DNA from 4 places in the Rhizobium sp. AP16 genome. Region 3 is predicted to be linked to each of the others. Evidence: predicted binding sites of a transcription regulator. Region 3 holds the regulator's gene; each other region holds the start of a gene.
What was found. The regulator LexA, encoded in region 3, represses DNA repair genes until DNA is damaged. The targets are predictions, from matches to a motif close to TGTTCNNNNTGTGTTCNG.

Region 1 (5,570 bases), on a different contig from region 3:
TGAAGCCCCAGAACGGGCCGTGGATGCCGAGACGGCCCTGATGGCCGTCGAGCAGTTTTCTGGCACGCTCGGCAAGCGGCGCCCAGTCGCCATTCAGGATTTCGGCGTCAACGAAACTCTGCAGTTCCAGGTCGCGCGGCTTTTCGAGCAGCCAGCCGCGATGGGTTTCGACGTCGGTGAGCGTCATGGCGGCGCCGACAATGGGAAGGGAGGTCATGGAATGCTCCAGTAGGGGGAGAAAATCGGGGACGGGAGCGGCCTCTGGGCGCTCCGCAGAGGCTGTATGAACCTGCTTCTTGTCGGGCATATTACAGCCGACCGGATCTCATGACCTTTATACGCCGAGGCATAAGAAAAAGCCGGGCTTTTCAGCCCGGCTTTGACACGCAAATATTATGATGAAATCGATCAGGCAGCCCAGGGATGAGCGGCGGCGTTCGACTTTTCGAACTTGTCGATCGCGGATGCCTTTTCCAGCGTCAGGCCGATATCGTCGAGGCCGTTCAGCAGGCAGTGGCGCTTGAATTCGTCGAGTTCGAACTTCAGCGAGCCGCCGTCCGGGCCAGTGATCTCGAGGTTTTCCAGGTCGATCGTCAGGATGGCGTTGGAGCCGCGCGAGGCGTCGTCCATCAGCTTGTCGAGATCTTCCTGGCTGACCTTGATCGGCAGGATGCCGTTCTTGAAGCAGTTGTTGTAGAAGATATCGGCGAAGCTGGTCGAGATGACGCAACGGATACCGAAGTCGAGCAACGCCCAGGGAGCATGTTCGCGCGAGGAACCGCAGCCGAAATTATCGCCGGCGACGAGGATCTTGGCGTTCTGATAGGCCGGCTTGTTGAGCACGAAATCCTGGTTCGGCGATCCGTCTTCATTGTAACGGGCTTCGGCGAACAATCCCGTTCCGAGACCGGTGCGCTTGATGGTCTTCAGATAATCCTTCGGGATGATCATGTCGGTGTCGACATTGACGACCGGGAGGGGTGCTGCGACACCGGTCAACTTCACGAACTTGTCCATAGGTCCTGCCTTCAATTTTCGTCTATGCACGAATTATCCTGCCAATAGCGCAAATCCGGCCCAAAATGAAGGGGAATCTTGGAAATGCTCCGCAGGTGGGCGCATCCGTCGCGGTGCTGCAATTTGGGAATTGCGCGCACAAGCGCCTCGGGCCCGGCAAGACGCCGCCCTGCCCGATATCAGAGATCGATGATCGTGCCGCGACCGTCGTTCCAGACGCGCATCTCGCGCTGACCGTTGTTCGCCCTGGCGCGCACCGGAACCGGCTTCATCCGCAGCGAAATCGCGCGGCCCACCATAAGCGCGGTGAGGATGCCGCCGACGGCGAGCGTCAGCGAAACGGTAAACAGCGCCATCGCCGCAAACACGGTGATGCCGGCAAGCGCGATAAACAAGGAACGGATGTTTTTCATGGTCGAGACCTCTCTACTCATGGAAATGTGGTCCTCTCTTCTCCCATCTGCAAGAGGAGCGTGGCTTTTTGTTGTCGCGCCATTGTCATCTTGCCTAGAGATTGAAAGCGCGGCAAAACTGGAGGATGAGTAGAGCTGCCCCTCCCCGTTCCGTCTGCCTGCGCCGCTCGGTGCTGAGCGTACCCGCGATCAACCTTCGCGCGCTTGAAAAGATCGTCAGCCTCGATTGCGATGCGATCATCTTCGATCTCGAGGATTCCGTGGCGCCGGAGAAGAAAGCGGAGGCGCGGGAGAATTTGAAGGTCTTTTTTGCCGGCCCGCCGCCTGTCGGCAAGGAGCGGATCATCCGCATCAATACGCTGTCATCCGGTTTTGGCGCCGACGACCTGGAGCTGGTGCTGGCACTCGAACCCGATGCGGTACTTCTGCCCAAGGTCGACGGACCGCAGGATGTGACTGTCGTCAGCGATAGGCTTGCCGAGGCGGATGCGCCGGAGAGCCTGCGCATCTGGGCGATGATCGAGACGCCGCGCGGCATTCTGAATGCGGCCGCCATTGCCGAGGCCGGACGCACGCCGGGAAGCCGGCTCGATTGCTTCGTCGTCGGTCTCAACGATCTGCGCAAGGAGACCGGGGTATTGCCGCAGCCGGGTCGCGCCTATCTGGTGCCCTGGCTGATGCAGGTGATTTTGGCCGTCAGCGCCTACGGGCTCGACGCCATCGACAGCGTCTTCAACGATTTCAAGGATATGCAGGCGCTGGACGCCGAATGCGACGAAGGTCGCGCCATGGGCTTTGCTGGCAAGATGCTGATCCACCCGAACCAGATCGAGGCCGCCAATCGGCATTTCGGGCCGGACGAGACGGCGATTGCCGAGGCGGAGGCGATCATCGCCGCCTTTTCCGATCCCGCCGCCGCGAGCCTTAATGTCGTCAATCTCGGCGGCCGCATGGTCGAGCGGCTGCATCTTGTCCAGGCGGAGAGACTGGTTCATAAAGCTCGCCTGATTGCAAAACGCCATCGCCCTTCGGCAAGTTGAGGGTGAGGCCGAGATGTTACGAAAGACGCTTCGATGAAACTCTATCGCTTCCTCACCGGACCGGATGACGCTTCCTTCTGCCACAGGGTGACCGCCGCGCTGAACAAGGGCTGGGATCTCTCGGGCTCGCCGACCTATAGCTTCAACGCCGCGACCGGCGTGATGCAGTGCGGCCAGGCGGTCGTCAAGGAAGTTGTCGGCAAGGATTATGATCCTGAGATCAAGCTTTCCGAGCAATAGGCGTGCAGCAATAGGACTGCTCTTCTAGCGATCCGTCGCTTCTTCCGCGCTTTCCTCGATGCGCTCCATGTCCTCGTCGCTCAGGCCGAAATGATGGCCGATCTCGTGGATCAGGACATGGGTGATGATGTCGCCGAGGGTTTCCTCGTTTTCCGCCCAGTAATCGATGATCGGCCGGCGATAGAGGCGGATCTTGTTCGGCATTTCTCCGGTCTGGGCGGTGAAGCGCTCGGATATGCCGCGACCTTCGAACAGGCCGAGCAGGTCGAAGGGCGTTTCCAGCGCCATGTCCTCGAACACGTCGTCGTCTGGAAAATCCTCGATCACAATGATGAGATTGCCGGTGAGCGAACGGAATTCGTCCGGTAGGTGGCTGTAAGCCTCCGTGGCCAGTGATTCAAACGTGCTGATTGAGGGTGCGTGGCGGTCCCGCCAATCCTCGCTCTGGTCAATGCGGGCCATGAATGCTTCCTTCCGTAGCTGGTCATATAGAGCCTTTGCTCGGCTTTTTCGAGAGCCGATTGTGGCAGAGGAATATTTTCTCATAGAATCATGTTGACTCTTTCCTCGACCTCTGGAATCCATAAGAACATAACAGGAACATAATTGATCTGGAGCTAACGTCATGGCCGAGACCGCCGTGGCGCGGGAAACGCTTTTTGCCCTGCGTGAAACCATCGCCCGACTGGAAGGCAGGCCGATACCGGCGCTGTCAGCGGCTGCGCATGAGACGCAGGCGATGGAACCTGATGCCGGTCAGGCGGATGCTGCCCAGTCGCTGCTTGCGATCGGGGTTGTCGATCTCGATGAGGCGATGCAGGGCGGTGTGCCGCTCGATGCACTGACGGAAATCCGTTCGCTGGCCTTGCGTCATGCGGGTGCGGCCAGCGCTTTCACGTTTGCTCTTGCCGCGCGGCTTGGGGCGCAAGCCGCCGGCAAGACCGCGGCTGTGGCGCCGGTTCTATGGATCGGTGACACGGTCGCGGCGATGGAGGCGGGCCTGCCCTACCCCATCGGCATCAGGGATTTCGGATTGGAACCGTCCGCTTTCCTGCAGGCCTCGCCGCGCAAGCTGGAAGAGGCGTTGTGGCTGGCGGAGACGGCACTCGCAAGTGCTGCCTTTGCGGTCGTCATCCTGGAAGTGCGCGGCAATCCGGCCCGTTTCGGCCTGACCGAAAGCCGGCGGCTCGCGCTTCGGGCCAAGGCGGCGGGACGGCCTTTGTTCTTATTGCGGCAGGGGGGCGAGGAGGAGGCAAGCAGCGCCCTCTTCCGCCTCTGCGTCGAACCCGCGCCGGCTTTGGCGCGGCTTCTACCGGACGGATCGATGCTTGGCGGTAGCATCGGTCATCCGGCCTTTCATCTCACCCTGGAAAAGAGCCGTAACCCGGCGCCTTTTTCCATAACCCTGGAATGGAATGCCCATGACCGCCAGTTTTCCCCTGTCCCCGACGCTCAGCGTCCTGCCTTTCCCGACGAATACGCAGCGCATTCTGGCGCTGACCTTCCCGCATCTGCCGACCGACCGGATCGCCCGCAAGCGCTGGGGCCTGTCCTGGCGTACAGACGGCCGGCTTGAAGCGCCGCCGCTCGCCTGCGCCGGCAAGCTCAGCAATGCCATGCGGCTCACCGCGCTCAACGAAAAGGCGGAGATCATCGGGCTGAAGCTCGGCCTGGGTGTTGCCGAGGCGAAGGCAATCTGTCCCGCTCTCGACGTCATCGAAGAGGATCCGGCGGCAGACCGCAAGCTGCTGGAGGCGATCGCCGACTGGTGCGATCGTTATACGCCGCTGGTGGCGATCGACGGCAAGGACGGGCTTTTTCTCGACATTACCGGCTGCGCCCATCTTTTCGGCGGCGAAGAGGCACTGCTCGAGGATATATTGATCCGCATTTCCGGGCTTGGTCTCGACGTTCGTGGCGCCATCTCCTCGGCGCCGGGCCTGTCCTGGGCGGTTGCCCGCTTTGACGACAGCCGCGTCGTCCCGCCGGACGCCATGGAAGAGGCGCTGGCGCCGTTGCCGGTCGCGTCGCTGAGGCTCGGCGAGGAAACCGTCGCCGCATTGCAGAAGCTGGGGTTGAAGCAGGTGGGCGATCTTCTTGTCGCGCCGCGGGCGCCACTCACCCGCCGTTTCGGCGCGCAACTGCTTCTGCGGCTCGATCAGGCCATTGGCCTGACTGAGGAACCGATCTCGCCGCGCCGGCCGGTCGCGCAATTGTCAGCCGAGCGGCGGCTTGCTGAGCCGGTGCAGGCCGAGGCCGAAATCTTGCAATTGGCCCGCGAGCTTGCCGAAACCCTGAAGCCGGGGCTGGAAGCGCGCGGTGTCGGCGGCCGCTTGTTCGAACTCCTGCTGTTTAGGGTCGACGGCGCGGTGTTCCGCATTGCTGCCGGCGCGTCGCAGCCGTTGCGTGAGCCGCGGCGGGTCGCCGGCCTGTTCACCGAGCGCTTTACCGCCATTCATGACGATCTCGATGTCGGATACGGCTTCGAGATCGTCCGTCTGAACGTCCTGCAGCATGCGCCTTTCGACGCGATGCAGGGCGATTTCGTCGAGGAGGACCGGCAGGGCACGTCGCTTGCCGCCTTCGCCGACCGGGTTGCGGCGCGGCTGGGGCCGGATTGCCTGCAGGGTTTCGAGTTGCGGCAAAGCCATATTCCCGAGCGGGCCGCCCGGCCGGTGCCGGCCATGGACATCCTCGCTACTCGCAGGCGGACGGGCAGCGAAGATGCCGGTCACGGCTTTTTCCGGGGCGAACGGCCGCTCCGGCTGTTTCGCACGCCGGAGCCGATCGAGGCCTTTGCCGCCGAGGTGCCTGATGGCCCACCCCGGCAGTTCCGCTGGCGGCGGATGATGCATCGGGT
Region 2 (5,570 bases), on a different contig from region 3:
GGCGAAGAACAGCCACTTGTCGATGCGCTGTCGCGAACCGGAAGATGACTGCCTTTCGTCCGTCATGGCCTACTTCTTCATCTGCTCCTTGAGCACCGCGAGCTTGGCGAAGGGAGAATCCGGATCGATCGGCTTTTCCTTGCGCGGCGGCTTGGCTTCGAAACGCAGTGGCTGCGGCGCGCCACGATTGTTGCGGTCGTTCCGGTCATTGCGCTCTTTCCGCTCGCCGCGATCCTGACGGTCGCCGCGTTCGGGGCGGTTGCCTTGATTCTGAGGACGGCCGCCGTCGCGGTTGTTGCCACGCGGGCCGCGATTGTCGCCGCGAGCTTCGCGCCCTTCGCGATTGCCTTCGCCGCTCGGCTGCTGTTCACCTGAGCTGTTGCGGCGATTGCCCTGATGACCACGTCCTTCGCCCTGGCCCTGCTGGCCGCGGCGATCACCCTGGCCACGTCCACCCTGGCGCTGCTGGTTATCGTTGCGTCCGCCAAGACGCCAGAGCAGAACCGGCTTCGGTTCGACCGGTTCGGCATCAGCAGCGTCGGTGGCAGAGGCTTCCACAGATTCAACAGCAGCAGCGGCAACAACCGGTTCCGCCGGAGCTTCAGCGGCAGGCGCTTCCGTGGCTGCGCCCTCGGCAACGGTCTCGCTTTCCGCGGCCGGCTCGTCGCTGGCGCCATCGGCATCGTCATGATCGGCAGCAGCTTCCGCGGCCTGCGGCGCCGAAGCCGGCGTCGAGGAAGCATCCTGCTGTGCGAGGTAGGACGTCGCATCCTCTGCCTTCACGGCATCGGCGCGATAGCCTAGACCCTTGAGGATCTCTTCCATGTCTTCCAGCGTTGCGCCGAGGATGGAGAGCATCGCCGTCGTCGTCGTAAAGCGGCGGCCGTCATAAGCGCCTTCCGGACGCGACGCCTGACCCGGCTTCCATTGCAGCAGCGGACGAATGATATCCGCCAGGCGCTCGAGGATGTCGATACGCACCGCGCGCTTGCCGAGGAAACGGAAGCCGGCGAGCTTGTAGAAGGTGCGCTCATAGGTCGGGTCGGTGACGACGGAGGTCCGGCCGGCGGCAAGCACCGGGATCAGGTCGCCGTAGCCTGGCTTGTCGAGTCCGTCATTCTTCAGCGCCCAGAGCAGAGTGATGAGCTCGGCCGGCGCCGGCTTCAACAGGGCGGGTACAAAGATATGATAGGCGCCGAAGCGAACGCCATAGCGACGCATCGAGGCACGGCCATCCTGATCCAGCGACTTCACCTCTTCGGTGACATCGCGGCGGAACAGAACGCCGAGATTTTCAACGAGCTGGAAGGCCAGCCCCTTGGCAAGCCCCTGCAGGTCCTCGGCGCGCGACAGATCGTCGAGCGGCTTCAGGACCGTGCTGATATGATGGTTCACGAAGCGCTCAATGCGCGCGGCGACATGATCACGCGCATTGCCCGTCAACTGCTCGTCGGCGAGCAGGATGACGCGCGGCCGCATGATGTGATCGCTACCCGACAGACGCGCCACGGGATCGCCGAGCCAACGGACGAGACCGTCCGCACTGATCGCCAGATCGCTATTGCCGGCCGCATGCATCCGGGCGGCGCGCGCCTCGAATTCCAGCGCGAGCGCCTTTAGCGAGGCGGTCTGGACTGCCTTGGCGTCCGGCCCCTCGGTTCCCGAGACCGGCGTAAACCGGAATCCGGTCAACTGTCCCACATGATGCCCCTCAACGAAGACATCCCCATTCACACTGATTTCAGCTTCCAGCATCGCATTCTCTCTCAGGCGCTTCATGAGCACAGATGTCCTGCGATCAACAAAGCGGTTCGTCAACCTTTCATGTAACGCGTCGGACAATCGATCTTCGATTTCCCGCGTCTTTTCTTGCCAGTGTGTCGGATCGGCAAGCCAACCGGGCCGGTTCGACACATAGGTCCAAGTTCTTATCTGCGCGATTCGCGCCGAAAGCGTGTCGATCTCACCATCTGTCCGATCGGCACGGTGCACCTGCTCGGCAAGAAATTCCTCCTTTACCGTGCCATAGCGAACGAGGTCGGAAAAGAGGGTAGCGATAAGATCGGCATGCTGGGCGGGCGTAATACGCCGATAGTCGGGAAGCGCACAGGCTTCCCATAATTTTTCGACCCGCGCCGGGCTGCTGGCGAGATCGGCAGTCTCCAGATCACGCGACAGCGCTTCCAGCGCTTGCTGATCGACCGCCGGCAGCGCGCGCGTCAGGCCCGGTACTCGGGGCGCCTCCTCAAGGCTCGCACGGAGCGAAGCGATCGACGAAAAATCGAACTGCTTGGTGCGCCACTGTAGCACCTTAACATTATCGAACTCGTGACCCTCGATGCGCCGCACTAGTTCGTCGTCGAAGGGATCGACCTGCCCCGTCACGCCAAAGGTACCGTCCTTCAGATGGCGGCCGGCACGACCAGCAATCTGGCCGAGTTCGCCCGGGTTGAGATTGCGGAACTGATAGCCGTCGAACTTGCGGTCCTGGGCAAAGGCAACGTGATCGACATCGAGATTGAGGCCCATGCCGATCGCATCGGTCGCCACCAGATATTCGACGTCGCCGGCCTGATAGAGCGCCACCTGGGCGTTGCGGGTGCGCGGGCTGAGAGCGCCGAGCACGACGGCCGCCCCGCCGCGCTGGCGGCGGATGAGCTCGGCGATGGCGTAGACCTCGTCGGCGGAAAAGGCAACGATCGCGGTGCGCTGCGGCAGGCGGGTGATCTTTTTCTGCCCGGCATAGAAGAGATGCGACAGGCGGGGCCGCTCGACGACGGTAATTCCCGGCAGCAATTGTTCAAGGATCGGCCGCATCGTGCCGGCACCGAGCAGCAGCGTCTCGTCACGGCCACGCAGATGCAGGATACGGTCGGTGAAGATATGGCCGCGCTCGAGATCGCCGGCGAGCTGCACTTCGTCGATGGCAACGAAGGAGGCGCGGGTCTCGCGCGGCATGGCCTCGACGGTACAGACCGAATAGCGCGCATTGGGCGGCGAAATCTTCTCTTCGCCGGTGACCAACGCAACATTCTGCACTCCGACCTTCTCGACGACACGCGTATAGACCTCGCGCGCCAGCAGCCGCAGCGGCAGGCCGATCACGCCGTTGCCATGCGCCACCATGCGCTCGATAGCGTAATGGGTTTTGCCGGTATTGGTCGGTCCGAGCACCGCGGTTACGCCGCGTCCGCTCAGGATCATTGGCTGCGAGGTCTGAGTCATAGGTCCATGCATGGGCGAGAAACCACTGTCTTGCGATCAGCAAGCTCCCCTGGGAAGAGAAGAAGAGATGACGACCATATGTGACAAAGGCAAGACCTGAATCAAAAAACAACCGCCGCAACATTCGATTTCATAAATAACAAGCTCAACCAAAAGCTACATTATCGCTACATCCCAGGCGAGTCCCGACGAGTCCGGAACAGCTTGAGAACGAATCAGCGACGAATCGCTGACTCTGAAGAGTTCCCATTTTGTTCACTACAACATATGGATTTTGATTCATAGAGTCCCACCAGATGCTGAATCGTCTTTTCACCCGCTTTTCCGATGAGAGGAGAGTCAATCGGCTATTCGGCAGGGATCGAGTTCACCTTGCAAAACATGGTTAACCATTTGTAAATATGGCGACTTCCTTTACGAATCCGGCTCGCGAAAGCGCCCCGTTAAGATTCGGGTCAAAGCCGGAACGAATCGGCGACGAATCACCGACTTCCTCGGATTCTGCCTTTGTTCTCCACAATATCTAGCGCATTTACGGAGGAAACACACAGGACTCTGGATGGTTGAAGCGCAGAATCAGCCCGAATCGTGGATTGCAATTAACCTTTAAGCGAAGTCGAATAAAATAAATCAATAAATTCCCGCAATAATTGCGCCCGTTAACACCTCGACCGAAGCCGGAACGAATCGGCGACGAATCGCTGATTCCGCGCTGTATTCTATTTGTTCACGGCTACATGTAGCGATCGGACGAGGAAGCCGATCCAGATGGAGAATGGGCTGACGGAGTGGACGAGCCCGAAAGCGCGCGATTTTAACGATTTCCATCGATGGAGCACTACCTTGCGGCGATCGGGCCAAATGCCCACATATCGGAAGGCAATCATCGCTTCGAGGCCCAATCGCCTACCGGCGTTAACCAAAGCCCAAATGCAGAACGAATCGCTGACGAATCGCGGACAGGCCCATCTTCCCGTTTCGTTCACCGCAACATATTGTATTTAAATAAATTTTTAACCATAAGAAGAGGTCGTCGAAGGGCATTTTCGCGCGCGCGATGCGCTGCTCCGTTAACCTTTGCATCGTCCTGCCGACGCGTCCTCACATCGCCGGTTATTTCTGAGCCGGAACAATTTCGTGCGGCGCGAGTTTCTTCGGGTAGCGAACACGGTGCGCCGCCCGTTTTGTATAAACGAGGTAAATGGGCACACCGATTGGAGCAACCACTGGAGTGAAGTCTCACGCCAGCGGGAACTTCAAGCGCTGGACGCGGAGGAAATAAGCCATGCTTGGTACCATTTTACTCATAATAGTGATTCTCATGCTGATCGGTGCATTCCCGAGCTGGGGTTACAGCCGAAGCTGGGGATATGGTCCATCCGGCGGTCTCGGCCTCGTTCTTGTCATTGTTCTCATTCTATTGCTGATGGGCCGGATCTGATCGGGCTGATAACGTTGAAAACCTCGTCATACCAGGGAGCAAATACCATGAAAAAAATCATCGTCGCGATCGCCATCGTGGGCGCACTCGCCTCATGCAGTGCCACGGAGAGAGGCACGGCCATCGGTGCCGGAACCGGCGCAGTCATCGGCGGTGTTGCCACCAATAGCTGGGGTGGTGCCGCAGTCGGCGCCGTGGCCGGCGGTGTTGTCGGCAACCTCATCGGCCGGTCTCATGAGCGCCGCGGCTATTGCGTCTACCGCGACCGCTACGGCAGCCGCTACGAGGCTCGCTGCCGCTAAGGCAATGACAGGCTAAGACAGATTTCACGGCCGGCCGTCAGCACGTTGTTGACGACCGGCCGTGAAAGCCAAATGGTCATGCCGAAAACTTCGAACCGGAATTTTCTGGCGAATACAAGCACCCGCGCCGATCGCGCAGGGATGGGTCAACGTTTTTGAAAAGGGACGGACACCATGATTGCAATCATCGCAGGCACCGCAGCGCTCGCTCTCGTCGGCACCAGCTTCGTCGTGCTGATCTACGCCTCGCGGGTGCGTGACAGGGAAATGCGCCGGATGGTGTTCAAGCCCGTCATCCTGGAATTCAAACCCAGGCAGCAGCGCTCCGGGAATTCAGGCCGGAACTGATTGCCGGACACTCCCGACAATCAGCCAACTTGTCACTCCCATGCTCAAACGACGAACTGGCCGCCATTGGCGCTGATCGTCGATCCCGTGATGAAACCGGCATCATCGGCGGCAAGGAAGACAACAACGCGCGCGATCTCTTCCGGCTCACCCAACCGTCCCACGGGGATCTGCGGAATGATGCGCTCGTTCAGCACCTTTTCCGGCACTGCGAGCACCATTTCCGTGCCAATATAGCCGGGGCAAATGGCATT
Region 3 (5,570 bases):
AGGTCACCGGCAAGGGACTGGAGCTCGTCATCGGTATCGCCACGACGGTCGCCGCCTGGGGCGGCGATATTCCTTTTGGACGACAGCCGGCCTGGATGTTCCCGGCTGTTATTGCCGGCTTCCTGTTGATGACATTGCTGCGAACACGGCTGCGACATGCTGGTGCGCTCGTAATCATCGGTTCCGTCGCAGCCGTCGCGCTCGGCCCGGATGTCAGAAAGCCTGACCTGATGATTTCCGAGGATGGGACGTTGGTCGCGCTGCTACGAGACGGCGCCTTGGCGACCAATCGCGAAAAGCCGCCCAGTTTCATCTTCGATCAATGGAAAGGAGCATTGTCGATGACGGACCAAAAACCGCCGATGATACTCGCATCCGACAGCCAGCTACCCAAAATCAGTAAGTCGGATACCCGTCGCCGTTTGAGCTCTGAGGAACGGAATGCCGTCCGTAAGTCAATGGAGGCGGCATTGGACAATGCGGGGCAGGGCGGCTTTGTCTGTCAGAAGCAGGCATGGTGCGTCGCGATGCTGGACAATGGCGACATACTCGTCACCATCGAGAATGCCGCCTATCTTGGCCCGGCCTGTGACACAGGCAATATTGTGGTCATCCCCGTTCGGCTGCGGCTCGATCGTTGCCGCTCGGGGGCAATGCTTTTCACAGGAGCTAATCTCCGGCGGTCCGGATCCATCGAAATGGATCTCGGCACCGACAGGCCGATCGCCACGACCGCTTTTGATACCCTGGCGCGGCCATGGAATTTGCATCGCGCCTATGATTGGCGAACGGGCGCATTCGGTGCACCGATTGTGCCCCTGTCACCTGTCAGTGATAGCGGCGGATGAGGCCGACGAGCTTGCCCTGCACCTTGACGCGATCCGGCCCAAAAATGCGGGTCTCATAGGCGGGGTTAGCCGCTTCGAGTGCGATCGAGGCGCCCTTGCGGCGGAAGCGCTTCAATGTTGCTTCCTCATCGTCGACCAGGGCGACGACAATATCGCCGGGATTGGCGGTGGTGCTGTTGCGGATGATGACAGTGTCGCCATCGAAGATACCGGCATCGATCATCGAGTCGCCCTTGACCTCGAGCGCGTAATGCTCGCCGGAGCCAAGCATGTCGGCGGGGACGGTGATATCGTGGGTGTTGTTCTGAATGGCCGAGATCGGAACACCGGCAGCAATGCGGCCCATGACCGGCACGGAAACGGCGCTGTTGTTCTCGTCGTTCGCCGGCTTGGCGGGGGCGGGGGGCTGTACGGGCTGGGGCTTGCCCAGGCTGCCCTCGATGACGCTTGGCGAGAAGCCGCGGCGCGGCTGCAGGCTCGGACTATAGGCTTCCGGCAGCTTGATGACCTCAAGCGCTCGAGCCCGATTCGGCAGACGGCGGATGAAACCGCGCTCTTCCAAAGCGGTGATCAAGCGATGAATGCCCGACTTGGACGCAAGGTCCAGCGCATCCTTCATTTCATCGAAAGAAGGTGGAACGCCGGACTCCTTCATCCGTTCGTGAATGAAGAGAAGCAGTTCCTGCTGCTTGCGTGTCAACATCGTATTTGAACCCCAGAATCGTGAAGGTGTCGTGAAACAAATCCAGAACGGACACTATATGTTCCATATGTGTTCCGCAAGTCCCTAATTTTCGATGAATGTTTTGCCGGCGCATTAAATAAAGGAGAACATAACAAGTCCCGAGTGAGCGAAACCGCGGAGTATTTCAGCGCTGATCAATGAAACATATGCGGAAATCGACCAAGAGCGATTCTGCGGGAATAGGAGCCGGCTATCTTTGCATGATCACTGAAACCCGGAGCAATTCCGGCTTCCGCGCAGTTGCAAAGCATTCGACAACGCGCCCTCCCATTTGCGATCTGGCTGGTTTTAAACACTGCGTTTTCATCTTGAATTGAGCGTCGGAAGAGCGCAAACCTGCGGCATGCACCAAGGGGGAAACCATGGTTTCATCGCCGCATCCGCTGGATCATCTCGTTCTGCCGACGGTCAATATTGCCATGGCGCGGGAGCGGCTGGGCAAGCTCGGTTTTACCGTCGCTGCCGATGCCCGCCATCCCTTCGGCACCGAGAATGCCTGCGTGTTCTTTTCCGACAAGACCTATCTGGAGCCCCTGGGCGTCGCGTCGCAGGAGCAATACGAAAGGAGCATCGAGGAAGGCAATGTTTTCGTCGCTCGCGACCAGGCCTATCGTTTTCGTATCGGCGAGGAAGGGTTTTCGGCCATCGTTCTCGGCACGAAGGATGCCGCCGCCGATGACAAGCGATTCCTGGCCAACGCCATGTCGGCCGGGCGCATGCTGAATTTCGAACGGCCGATGCGTATGCCGGATGGCTCTGAAACGATCGCCGGCTTCCGTCTCGCTTTCGCGGCCGATCTGCGCTCGCCGGATTTCTATGCTTTCTGCGCCCAGCGCATCAACCCTTTGCCGGCTGATCGCAGCGCCCTGGAGCGGCATGCCAATGGTGTGACCGGCATTGCGCGGGTCGCCCTGTCGACGCCGAAGCCGGCCGTGTTCCGGGGCTTCTTTGAACGGATTGCCGACGGATCAAAGATATCGGAGCATTCCTTTGGGCTGACGATCGAGACGGCGAACGCCAGGATCGAGGTCTTGACCCCGCAAGGCATGGAAGCCTTTTACGATTTTCCGGTACCAACGGTCGATCCCGGCCTTCGGGCGCGCGCAATCCTTTTCAAGACACGCGATCTTTCCGTGACATCGTCGCATTTGGCTGCTAACGGCGTCACATACACGCGTAAGAACAATCGTATTCTGGCAAAGCCCGCCCCTGGACAGGGCGCGTTGTTCGCCTTCGAGGAGATAGCATGAGCACCAATTCCGAAGTGATCGTCGGCGAGGGCGCATCCAAGGTTCTGTTTTCCAACACCGCCAAGCTGTCGCTGATTGCCGGCCCTTGCCAGATGGAAAGCCGCGATCATGCCTTCATGGTTGCCGGCGTTCTGAAGGAGCTCTGCGGTAAGCTCGGCATCGGCCTTGTCTACAAGTCTTCCTATGACAAGGCGAACCGTACGTCGCTCTCCGGCAAGCGCGGCATCGGCCTGGAAAAGGCCATGGAAGTCTTTGCCGATCTGAAGAAGGAATATGGCTTTCCGGTCCTGTCCGACATTCACACCGAGGAGCAGTGCGCTGTCGTTGCCAAGACGGTAGACATCCTGCAGATCCCGGCCTTCCTGTCGCGCCAGACCGACCTTCTCGTTGCCGCTGCCAAGACCGGCCGCGTCGTCAACGTCAAGAAGGGTCAGTTCCTGGCGCCCTGGGACATGAAGAACGTGCTGGCCAAGCTGAACGACAGCGGCAATCCGAATATCATGCTCTGCGAGCGTGGCGCCTCCTTCGGCTACAACACGCTGGTCTCCGACATGCGTTCGCTGCCGATCATGGCGGCCATGGGCGCGCCGGTGATTTTCGATGCGACTCATTCCGTGCAGCAGCCGGGCGGGCAGGGCGGTTCGACCGGCGGCGACCGCCGATTCGTCGAGACGCTGGCACGCGCCGCCGTCGCCGTCGGCGTTGCCGGCGTTTTCGTCGAGACGCATGAAGATCCGGACAACGCACCGTCCGATGGTCCAAACATGGTCTATCTGAAGGACATGCCGCAGCTTCTGGAAAAGCTGCTGGCCTTCGACGCCATCGCCAAGGCTTGAGACTTTAAGCGGCATTCAACAGGCTGACATGAACTTGCTATACGCGGCCTGTTGGAGCGCCAGATCGAGGTGCGGAGCGGCATTGTAATTTCCGCGACTTCGATTAAGACGATTTCAATCGATTTATAACCCAGCGAGCAGGAAGCTATCATGACCGCAATCACCGACATTATCGCCCGCGAGATTCTCGACAGCCGTGGCAATCCGACTGTTGAAGTCGATGTCTACCTCGAAGATGGCAGCTTGGGCCGCGCAGCGGTTCCGTCGGGTGCCTCGACCGGCGCGCATGAAGCCGTCGAGCTTCGTGACGGCGGCAAGCGCTATCACGGCAAGGGTGTCGAAAAGGCCGTCGAAGCCGTCAATACCGAGATTTTCGACGCGATCGGCGGCATGGACGCTGAAAACCAGATCCAGATCGACGACATCATGATCGAGCTTGACGGCACGCCGAACAAGTCGCGCATCGGCGCCAACGCCATTCTCGGTGTATCGCTTGCCGTTGCCAAGGCTGCCGCCCAGAGCGCAAACCTGCCGCTCTACCGCTATGTCGGCGGCGCTCACGCCCGTCTGCTGCCGGTTCCGATGATGAACATCATCAACGGCGGCGCCCATGCCGACAATCCGATCGATTTCCAGGAATTCATGATCCTGCCGATCGGCGCAGACACCTTCCGCGACGCCGTGCGTATTGGCTCGGAAATCTTCCACGTCCTCAAGAAGGAACTGGCGTCTCAGGGCCACAACACCAATGTCGGTGACGAAGGCGGCTTTGCACCTGGTCTCTCCAGCGCTCCTGCTGCCCTCGACTTCATCATGAAGTCGATCGAAAAGGCCGGCTACAAGCCAGGCGAAGAGGTTGCTCTTGGCCTCGATTGCGCTTCGACCGAGTTCTTCAAGGACGGAAAATACGTGCTGGAAGGCGAAGGCCGCACGCTGGAACCCGGCGCCATGGCTGAATATCTTGCCGAACTCGCTGCCAAGTACCCGATCGTTTCGATCGAAGACGGCATGGCTGAAGACGATTGGGAAGGCTGGAAGGCGCTCACCGATCTGATCGGCAAGAAGACGCAGCTCGTCGGCGACGATCTGTTCGTCACCAATTCGGCTCGTCTGCGCGACGGCATCCGTATGGGTGTTGCCAACTCGATCCTCGTCAAGGTCAACCAGATCGGCACGCTGACGGAAACGCTCGACGCTGTCGAAACCGCGCACAAGGCCAACTACACGGCCGTCATGTCGCACCGTTCCGGCGAAACCGAAGACTCGACCATCGCCGATCTCGCAGTTGCCACCAACTGCGGTCAGATCAAGACCGGCTCGTTGTCGCGCTCCGATCGTCTTGCCAAGTACAACCAGCTGATCCGCATCGAAGAAGGCCTTGGCCCGCAGGCAAAATATGCCGGCAGCTCCATTCTTCGTGGCTAATTAGGCTTGAGCTCGGACAATGATCCGGGCCACCTTGAAAGCCCATGATGTCTTGAACCGCGCCTTCGGGCGCGGTTTTTTGTTGTGGGAACGTTAGAGTCAACGGATGGTTAATCTCTACCGGCTAGAGTCGTCATAGATGTTTGATTTGGCATGATCTTATCCGGAAACCGCTTCGCATTTTCGCTGCGCGGATCAAAGGTTCGGGATCATACTCCGTAGGGCGTTTCGAGCAGGCGAGTATGTGGACAAGATATCATAAGAAGAGAAGATTCGGTCGTTTCGTCCTTCCCGCCATCACGATCGCCTTTGTCAGCTATTTCGGCTATCACTGTATTCATGGCGATTACGGTCTGAAGGCCACCGAGGTTTTCGAGCAGCGTCGGATCGATCGCGGCAAGGAGCTTGCCGATCTCGTTGCCAAGCGCGAGCACCTCGAAAAGGCCGTGGCGCTGCTGAGCGATGG
Region 4 (5,570 bases), on a different contig from region 3:
AAGGCGCACGCCATGGCCGGGGATGTCGGTTGCCTGTCGCTCGACGCGCCGGTTTCCGGCGGCACCGGCGGCGCGGCGGCGGGAACGCTCACCTTCATGGCCGGCGGCTCGTCGGAGAGTTTTGCGGCTGCCAAGCCGCTTTTGGAAGTGATGGGAAAGAAGATCGTCCATTGCGGCGATGCCGGCGCCGGCCAGGCTGCGAAGATCTGCAACAACATGATCCTCGGCATTTCCATGATCGGCGTCTGCGAAGCCTTCGTTCTCGGCGAAAAGCTCGGCCTCTCGCATCAGGCGCTGTTCGACGTCGCCTCGACATCTTCAGGCCAATGCTGGTCGATCAACACCTATTGCCCGGTGCCGGGCCCGGTGCCGACGTCACCCGCCAACAACGACTACAAACCCGGCTTTGCGGCGGCGCTGATGCTGAAGGATCTGCGCCTGTCGCAGGAAGCGGCATTGTCGAGCGGCGCATCGACGCCGCTGGGCGCCGAGGCAGCACAACTCTTCGCGCTGTTCGAAAAGCAGGGCAATGGCGGCCGCGATTTCTCGGCGATCATCGAGATGTTCCGGGAGTTAAACTGACGTCACCGCCACATGCCGCGCATCCGCGCGCCGACATCGACGCGCACCTGCCGCGCCTGGATCGCGGCGGGGCTGTCTGATCGCGCCTGCGGCCAGCCGCAGACTTCGAAGAACTGCAGCAAAGTCACCGGAATGAAGCGGGTGCGCGAGGCGAAGACATGCCGGTCGCCCTGCGCATGCTGGCCGTGGGTGAAGAAGCGTTGCGGAATGACCAGGTCGAGGCCGTCCTTGGCGCGCGTCATGGCGACATAGAGCAGCCGCCGCTCCTCCTCGATCTCGGCGGACGAGCCAACGGCGAGGTCGGCCGGGATGCAGCCATCGACAACGTTAAGGAGGAAGACCTTCGTCCATTCCTGACCCTTGGCGGAATGGATGGTCGAGAGGATGAGATAATCCTCGTCGAGCAGCGGTACACCCGCCTGGTCGCTGGTGGCGTCCGGCGGGTCGAGCGTCAGTTCGGTGAGGAAGCGTTCGCGCGAGCCGTAGCCGCCGGCAATCTGCTCGAGCTGGATCAGATCCGCCAGCCGCGTCGAGGCATCCTCATGTGCCCGCTCCAGATGCGGCTCGTACCATTGCCGCACGAGACCGATTTCCGCCGGCCATCCCGCCTTGCCGCTTTTCAGTTCCTGCATGGTCGCAACGAAACCCGTCCAGTCCTCGCCCGAGCGCGGCGGTGCAGGAAACTCGGCAAGAGCGGCCATCGGACTGGCTTCTTCACCGATATGGTCGAGCACGCGCTGCGCGGTCGAGGGGCCGACGCCCGGAAGCAGCTGCATCAGCCGGAAGCCGGCGACGCGATCGCGCGGGTTCTGGGCAAAGCGGAGAGCGGCCAGCATATCCTTGACATGGGCGCTGTCGAGAAACTTCAGTCCGCCGAATTTGACGAACGGAATGTTGCGGCGGGTGAGCTCGATTTCCAGCGGTCCGCTGTGACTTGAGGTGCGAAACAGCACGGCCTGCTGCTTCAGCTTCGCGCCGCTCTCGCGGTTTTCCAGCACCTGGTCGGCGATATAGCGCGCCTGATCGGCCTCGTCGCGCACCGTCACCAGCCGCGGGCGCTCGGCGCTCTGCCGCTCCGTGCGCAGGTTTTTGGTGAAGCGCTCGGAGGCGAGGTCGATGACCGCATTGGCGGCGGCAAGGATCGGCTGCGTCGAGCGATAGTTACGGTCGAGCGTGACGATATTGGCTGATGGCGTGAAGGCGGTGGGGAAATCGAGAATATTGCGCACCGTCGCGGCGCGAAAGGAATAGATCGACTGCGCATCGTCGCCGACCACGGTCAGCCCCTGGCCATCGGGCTTCAGCGCCAGCAGGATCGACGATTGCAGCCGGTTGGTATCCTGATATTCGTCGACCAGCACATGGTCGAAGCGGCCGCCAATGTCTTCCGCGATCAGCGGTTCGTGCAGCATGTGCGCCCAGTAGAGCAGCAGGTCGTCGTAATCGAGGACGTTCTGCGCCTGCTTGGCCTCGACATAGGCGGCAAAGAGGTCGCGCAGCTGCTTGTCCCAAGTGGCGCACCAGGGGAAGAAATCGCGCAGCATCTCTTCGAGCGGCGCTTCGGAATTGACGGCGCGGGAATAGATGGCAAGGCACGTTCCCTTGGTCGGGAAGCGGCTTTCCAGCTTGGAGAAGCCGAGATCGTGCCGAATGAGGTTCATCAGGTCGGCACTGTCCTCGCGGTCATGGATGGTGAAGGCTGGGTCAAGGCCGATCTGCTCGGCATAATCCCTGAGAAGCCGTGCGCCGATGCCGTGAAACGTGCCGGTCCAGGCGAGCGCGTCGGCCATGATGCCGGCATTGGCGCCGAGAACCTCGCGGCAGATGCGCTCGACGCGGCGGCCCATTTCGGCGGCGGCGCGTCGGGAAAAGGTCATCAGCAGGATACGGCGGGGATCGGCGCCCTTGACGATCAGATGTGCGACGCGGTGGGCGAGCGTGTTGGTCTTGCCGGAGCCGGCGCCGGCAATCACCAGCAGCGGCCCGGCAATATGGCTGCCTTCGACCGTGGTGCCGTGCTCCACCGCCAGCCGCTGCTCCGGGTTCAGCTTTTCCAGATAGGCGGCGCTCATGGGCTCTCCTGAAGGCTTCGCACGGCAGGCGCGCGAATGCGGAATCGGCGGCGAATCACGATCGCAATCATATCCGAATGTTCGATGAATGTTCCCAATTGTCCAAAACTGTCAAGTTCGGCCGGTTTTACACGCCGATGTGACCTTCCCGCCGAGGAACTACTTCAGATTTAACGAATGCCTGCTCGAAAACGGCCTTTTGCGTACTTATGTAACATTTGTGACAGTCGATTTTTGGAGCGCAGAGGTGAGGGGTCCCGAGCATGAACGAGACAATCGCCACCGGATTGCGCCAGCCTGGAGGGCCGGTTGGTCTGCCGGATGGGCGCGTCGCGCTGGTGGAGATGGGCGACAGTCGCCGCTGCCTGAGCGTGATTGCCGCCAACGGGACACGTCATGAGGTCTGCCGACCCGGCGGCCTGCCAAGCGGCCTCGCTGTCGATGGCAACAATTGCTTCTGGGTAGCCGGCGGCCCTGAAAATTCCCTGGTTCGCCTCTCGCCGGAAGGCCGGACGCTGCAGGTCATCGAAGGCGGCAGCGACGGCCCGTTTCTCTATCCGAACGATCTTGCCTTCGGCCCGGACGGCTTGCTCTATATGACCGATTCCGGTGTCCGCGCCTCCGATCTGCACGAAGGCTCCGATATCAATCCGGATTTCTTCCGAGCTCCCTATAATGGCCGCGTCTATCAGATCGACCCCGGCGAGGGCCGCGTGTTGCGGGTGCTCGCGACCGGCCTGCTCCATGCCAGCGGCATCGCCTTCGGTTCGGACGGGCGGCTCTATTACAGCGAGACCCTGACCGGGAAAATCCATCGTCAGGTCGTCGGCGCACGGCAAGAGCTGTTTGCACAGGTGATACCGACGCCCGCCGTCACGGCGCTGCGCGGCCCTGCGGGCATGGCCTTCGATCGCGATGGCGTGCTTTATTGCGCGCTCTACGGGCTGGGCGAAGTCTGCCTGATCGATCCCGCCGGAAAGATTACCGGCCGGATCCGCACCAACGGCATGCGGCCGGGCAACATCGCCTTCACGCCCGACGGAAAATATGTGCTCATTAGCGAGCAGGAAAACGGTGCTTTGGAAAGAATAGTGGCGCCACGTCCGGGGCTGCCGCTGCATATGCCGTCGATCTAGAGTGATCCAGCCTGAAGACCGCTTGGACGTGCCCGGAGACCGGGCACGTCCTCATTCATGTCGATCCGCTGCTTATTCGGCGGCCGGGATCTGCTTGTTGTCCTTGCCGGACTTGCCGTCTGCCGGTGCGGCATCGTTGGCGACGGGCTTGGCATGGCGGCGGCGCCAGTCGCCGAGGAAGAGCAGGATCGGCGCGGCAATGAAGATCGACGAGGCGCCAGCGACAAGTATGCCGAACACCATCGGGATCGCGAAGCTGGAGACGGCGCTGCCGCCCCAGATCGCCATCGGCACCAGCGCCAGGAAGGCGGTGGCGTTGGTATAGAGGCTTCGCGCCAGGGTCTCGTTGATCGACTTGTCGATGATGTCGCGCAGCGGCATCGACTTGTAGAGCCGCATGTTTTCACGCATACGGTCATAGACCACAACCTTGTCGTTCACCGAGTATCCCACAAGCGTCAGGATCGCGGCGATGGCCGTCAGGTTGAAATCGAGGCCGGTGATCGCGAAGAAGCCGATCGCCTTGGTGACGTCGAGGACCAACGTGACGATGGCGCCGACCGCGAACGGCCATTCGAACCGCACCCAGATGTAGACGAGCATCGCCAGGCTGGCGATCACGACCGACAGGATGCCGGCCCAGGCAAGCTCGCCCGAGACCTTCGGACCGATGACATCGGTGCCTTCAATGGTCGCGGCTGGGTCGATCTTGGTGATTTCTGCCTTGAGCTTGGTCACCGCGGCTGTCTGTGCCTCTTCGCCGCCGTCCTGGCGCTGGGCGCGGACAAGGATACTGTTGTTGTCGCCGAAAGACTGCAGTGAGATTTCGCCGAGGCCGAGTGTGTTCAGGCCCTCGCGGAACGTCGACAAGTCGGCCGCGTCCTTGGTCTTGACCGACATCTGGATGCCGCCGCGGAAATCGACGCCGTAGTTGAGGCCCGGATGGATGAACAGTACCACCGAGGCGATCGACAGGATCGCCGAGACGGTGACGCCAAAGAAGCGGGCCTTCATGAAGTGAATGTGCTTGTCATAGGGGCTGAAGGGGATCAGCGGCCTGATGTTGAGCACCTTCAGCTTGCGGCGACGGGTGATGGCGATCATCACGACGCGCACGAAGGCGACGGAGGTGAACATCGAGATAATGAGGCCGAGACCCATGGTGACGGCAAAGCCGCGAACCGGGCCGGAGCCAAAGTAGAACAGGATGGCAGCCGCGATCAGGGCTGTCATGTTGCCGTCGATAATCGTCGAATAGGCCTTCCTGAAGCCGTTATCGATGGCGGCGAAGGCACCGCGGCCCTTGCGGGTTTCTTCGCGGATACGTTCGTTGATGAGAACGTTGGCATCAACCGCAAGGCCGATACCGAGGACGATGCCGGCGATGCCGGGCAGCGTCAGCGTGGCACCGACCAGCGTCAGGGCCGAGAAGGTCAGAATCGTGTGGATCAGCAGTGCAACATTGGCGAGGATCCCCCAGGCGCCGTAGAGTACGAAGATGAAGGCGGCAACCAGGACGAAGCCCACCAGGCCGCTATAGATGCCCTTCTGGATCGCATCGGCGCCGAGGTCGGCGCCGACGGTGCGTTCTTCGATGACCGTCAGCTTGGCCGGCAGGGCGCCGGCGCGCAGCAGGGCTGCGAGCGTGGTGGCGCTATCGGCGGTGAAGTTGCCGGAGATCTGGCCCGAACCGCCGGTGATCGGCTCGCGGATATTCGGTGCGCTCAGCACCTTGTTGTCGAGCACGATGGCGAAGGGCTTGCCGACATTTTCGCGGGTG

Region 1: the regulator LexA is predicted to act here: its motif matches at 3,296-3,313, upstream of PMI03_RS31370 (ImuA family protein).
Region 2: the regulator LexA is predicted to act here: its motif matches at 3,467-3,484, upstream of PMI03_RS09375 (helicase-related protein).
Region 4: the regulator LexA is predicted to act here: its motif matches at 2,733-2,750, upstream of PMI03_RS17435 (ATP-dependent helicase).

The regions. Positions count from the first base shown of each region.
Region 1 is NZ_AJVM01000069.1:106,327-111,896, forward strand. Features, by position in the region: gene PMI03_RS22860 (sugar phosphate isomerase/epimerase) at 1-217, opposite strand, end outside; gene leuD (3-isopropylmalate dehydratase small subunit) at 409-1,017, opposite strand; gene PMI03_RS22870 (hypothetical protein) at 1,197-1,430, opposite strand; gene PMI03_RS22875 (CoA ester lyase) at 1,556-2,470, shown strand; gene PMI03_RS22880 (DUF1737 domain-containing protein) at 2,504-2,710, shown strand; gene PMI03_RS22885 (metallopeptidase family protein) at 2,735-3,172, opposite strand; gene PMI03_RS31370 (ImuA family protein) at 3,336-4,286, shown strand; gene PMI03_RS22895 (DNA polymerase Y family protein) at 4,327-5,570, shown strand, end outside.
Region 2 is NZ_AJVM01000016.1:91,002-96,571, forward strand. Features, by position in the region: gene PMI03_RS09370 (RNA-binding S4 domain-containing protein) at 1-66, opposite strand, end outside; gene PMI03_RS09375 (helicase-related protein) at 70-3,225, opposite strand; gene PMI03_RS30940 (DUF3309 family protein) at 4,511-4,666, shown strand; gene PMI03_RS09380 (YMGG-like glycine zipper-containing protein) at 4,714-4,968, shown strand; gene PMI03_RS31595 (hypothetical protein) at 5,143-5,316, shown strand; gene phbB (acetoacetyl-CoA reductase) at 5,361-5,570, opposite strand, start outside.
Region 3 is NZ_AJVM01000027.1:37,400-42,969, forward strand. Features, by position in the region: gene PMI03_RS12075 (ComEC/Rec2 family competence protein) at 1-848, shown strand, start outside; gene lexA (transcriptional repressor LexA) at 829-1,551, opposite strand; gene PMI03_RS12085 (VOC family protein) at 1,956-2,843, shown strand; gene kdsA (3-deoxy-8-phosphooctulonate synthase) at 2,840-3,679, shown strand; gene eno (phosphopyruvate hydratase) at 3,830-5,104, shown strand; gene PMI03_RS12100 (septum formation initiator family protein) at 5,347-5,570, shown strand, end outside.
Region 4 is NZ_AJVM01000063.1:194,905-200,474, forward strand. Features, by position in the region: gene mmsB (3-hydroxyisobutyrate dehydrogenase) at 1-582, shown strand, start outside; gene PMI03_RS17435 (ATP-dependent helicase) at 585-2,654, opposite strand; gene PMI03_RS17440 (SMP-30/gluconolactonase/LRE family protein) at 2,918-3,790, shown strand; gene secD (protein translocase subunit SecD) at 3,863-5,570, opposite strand, start outside.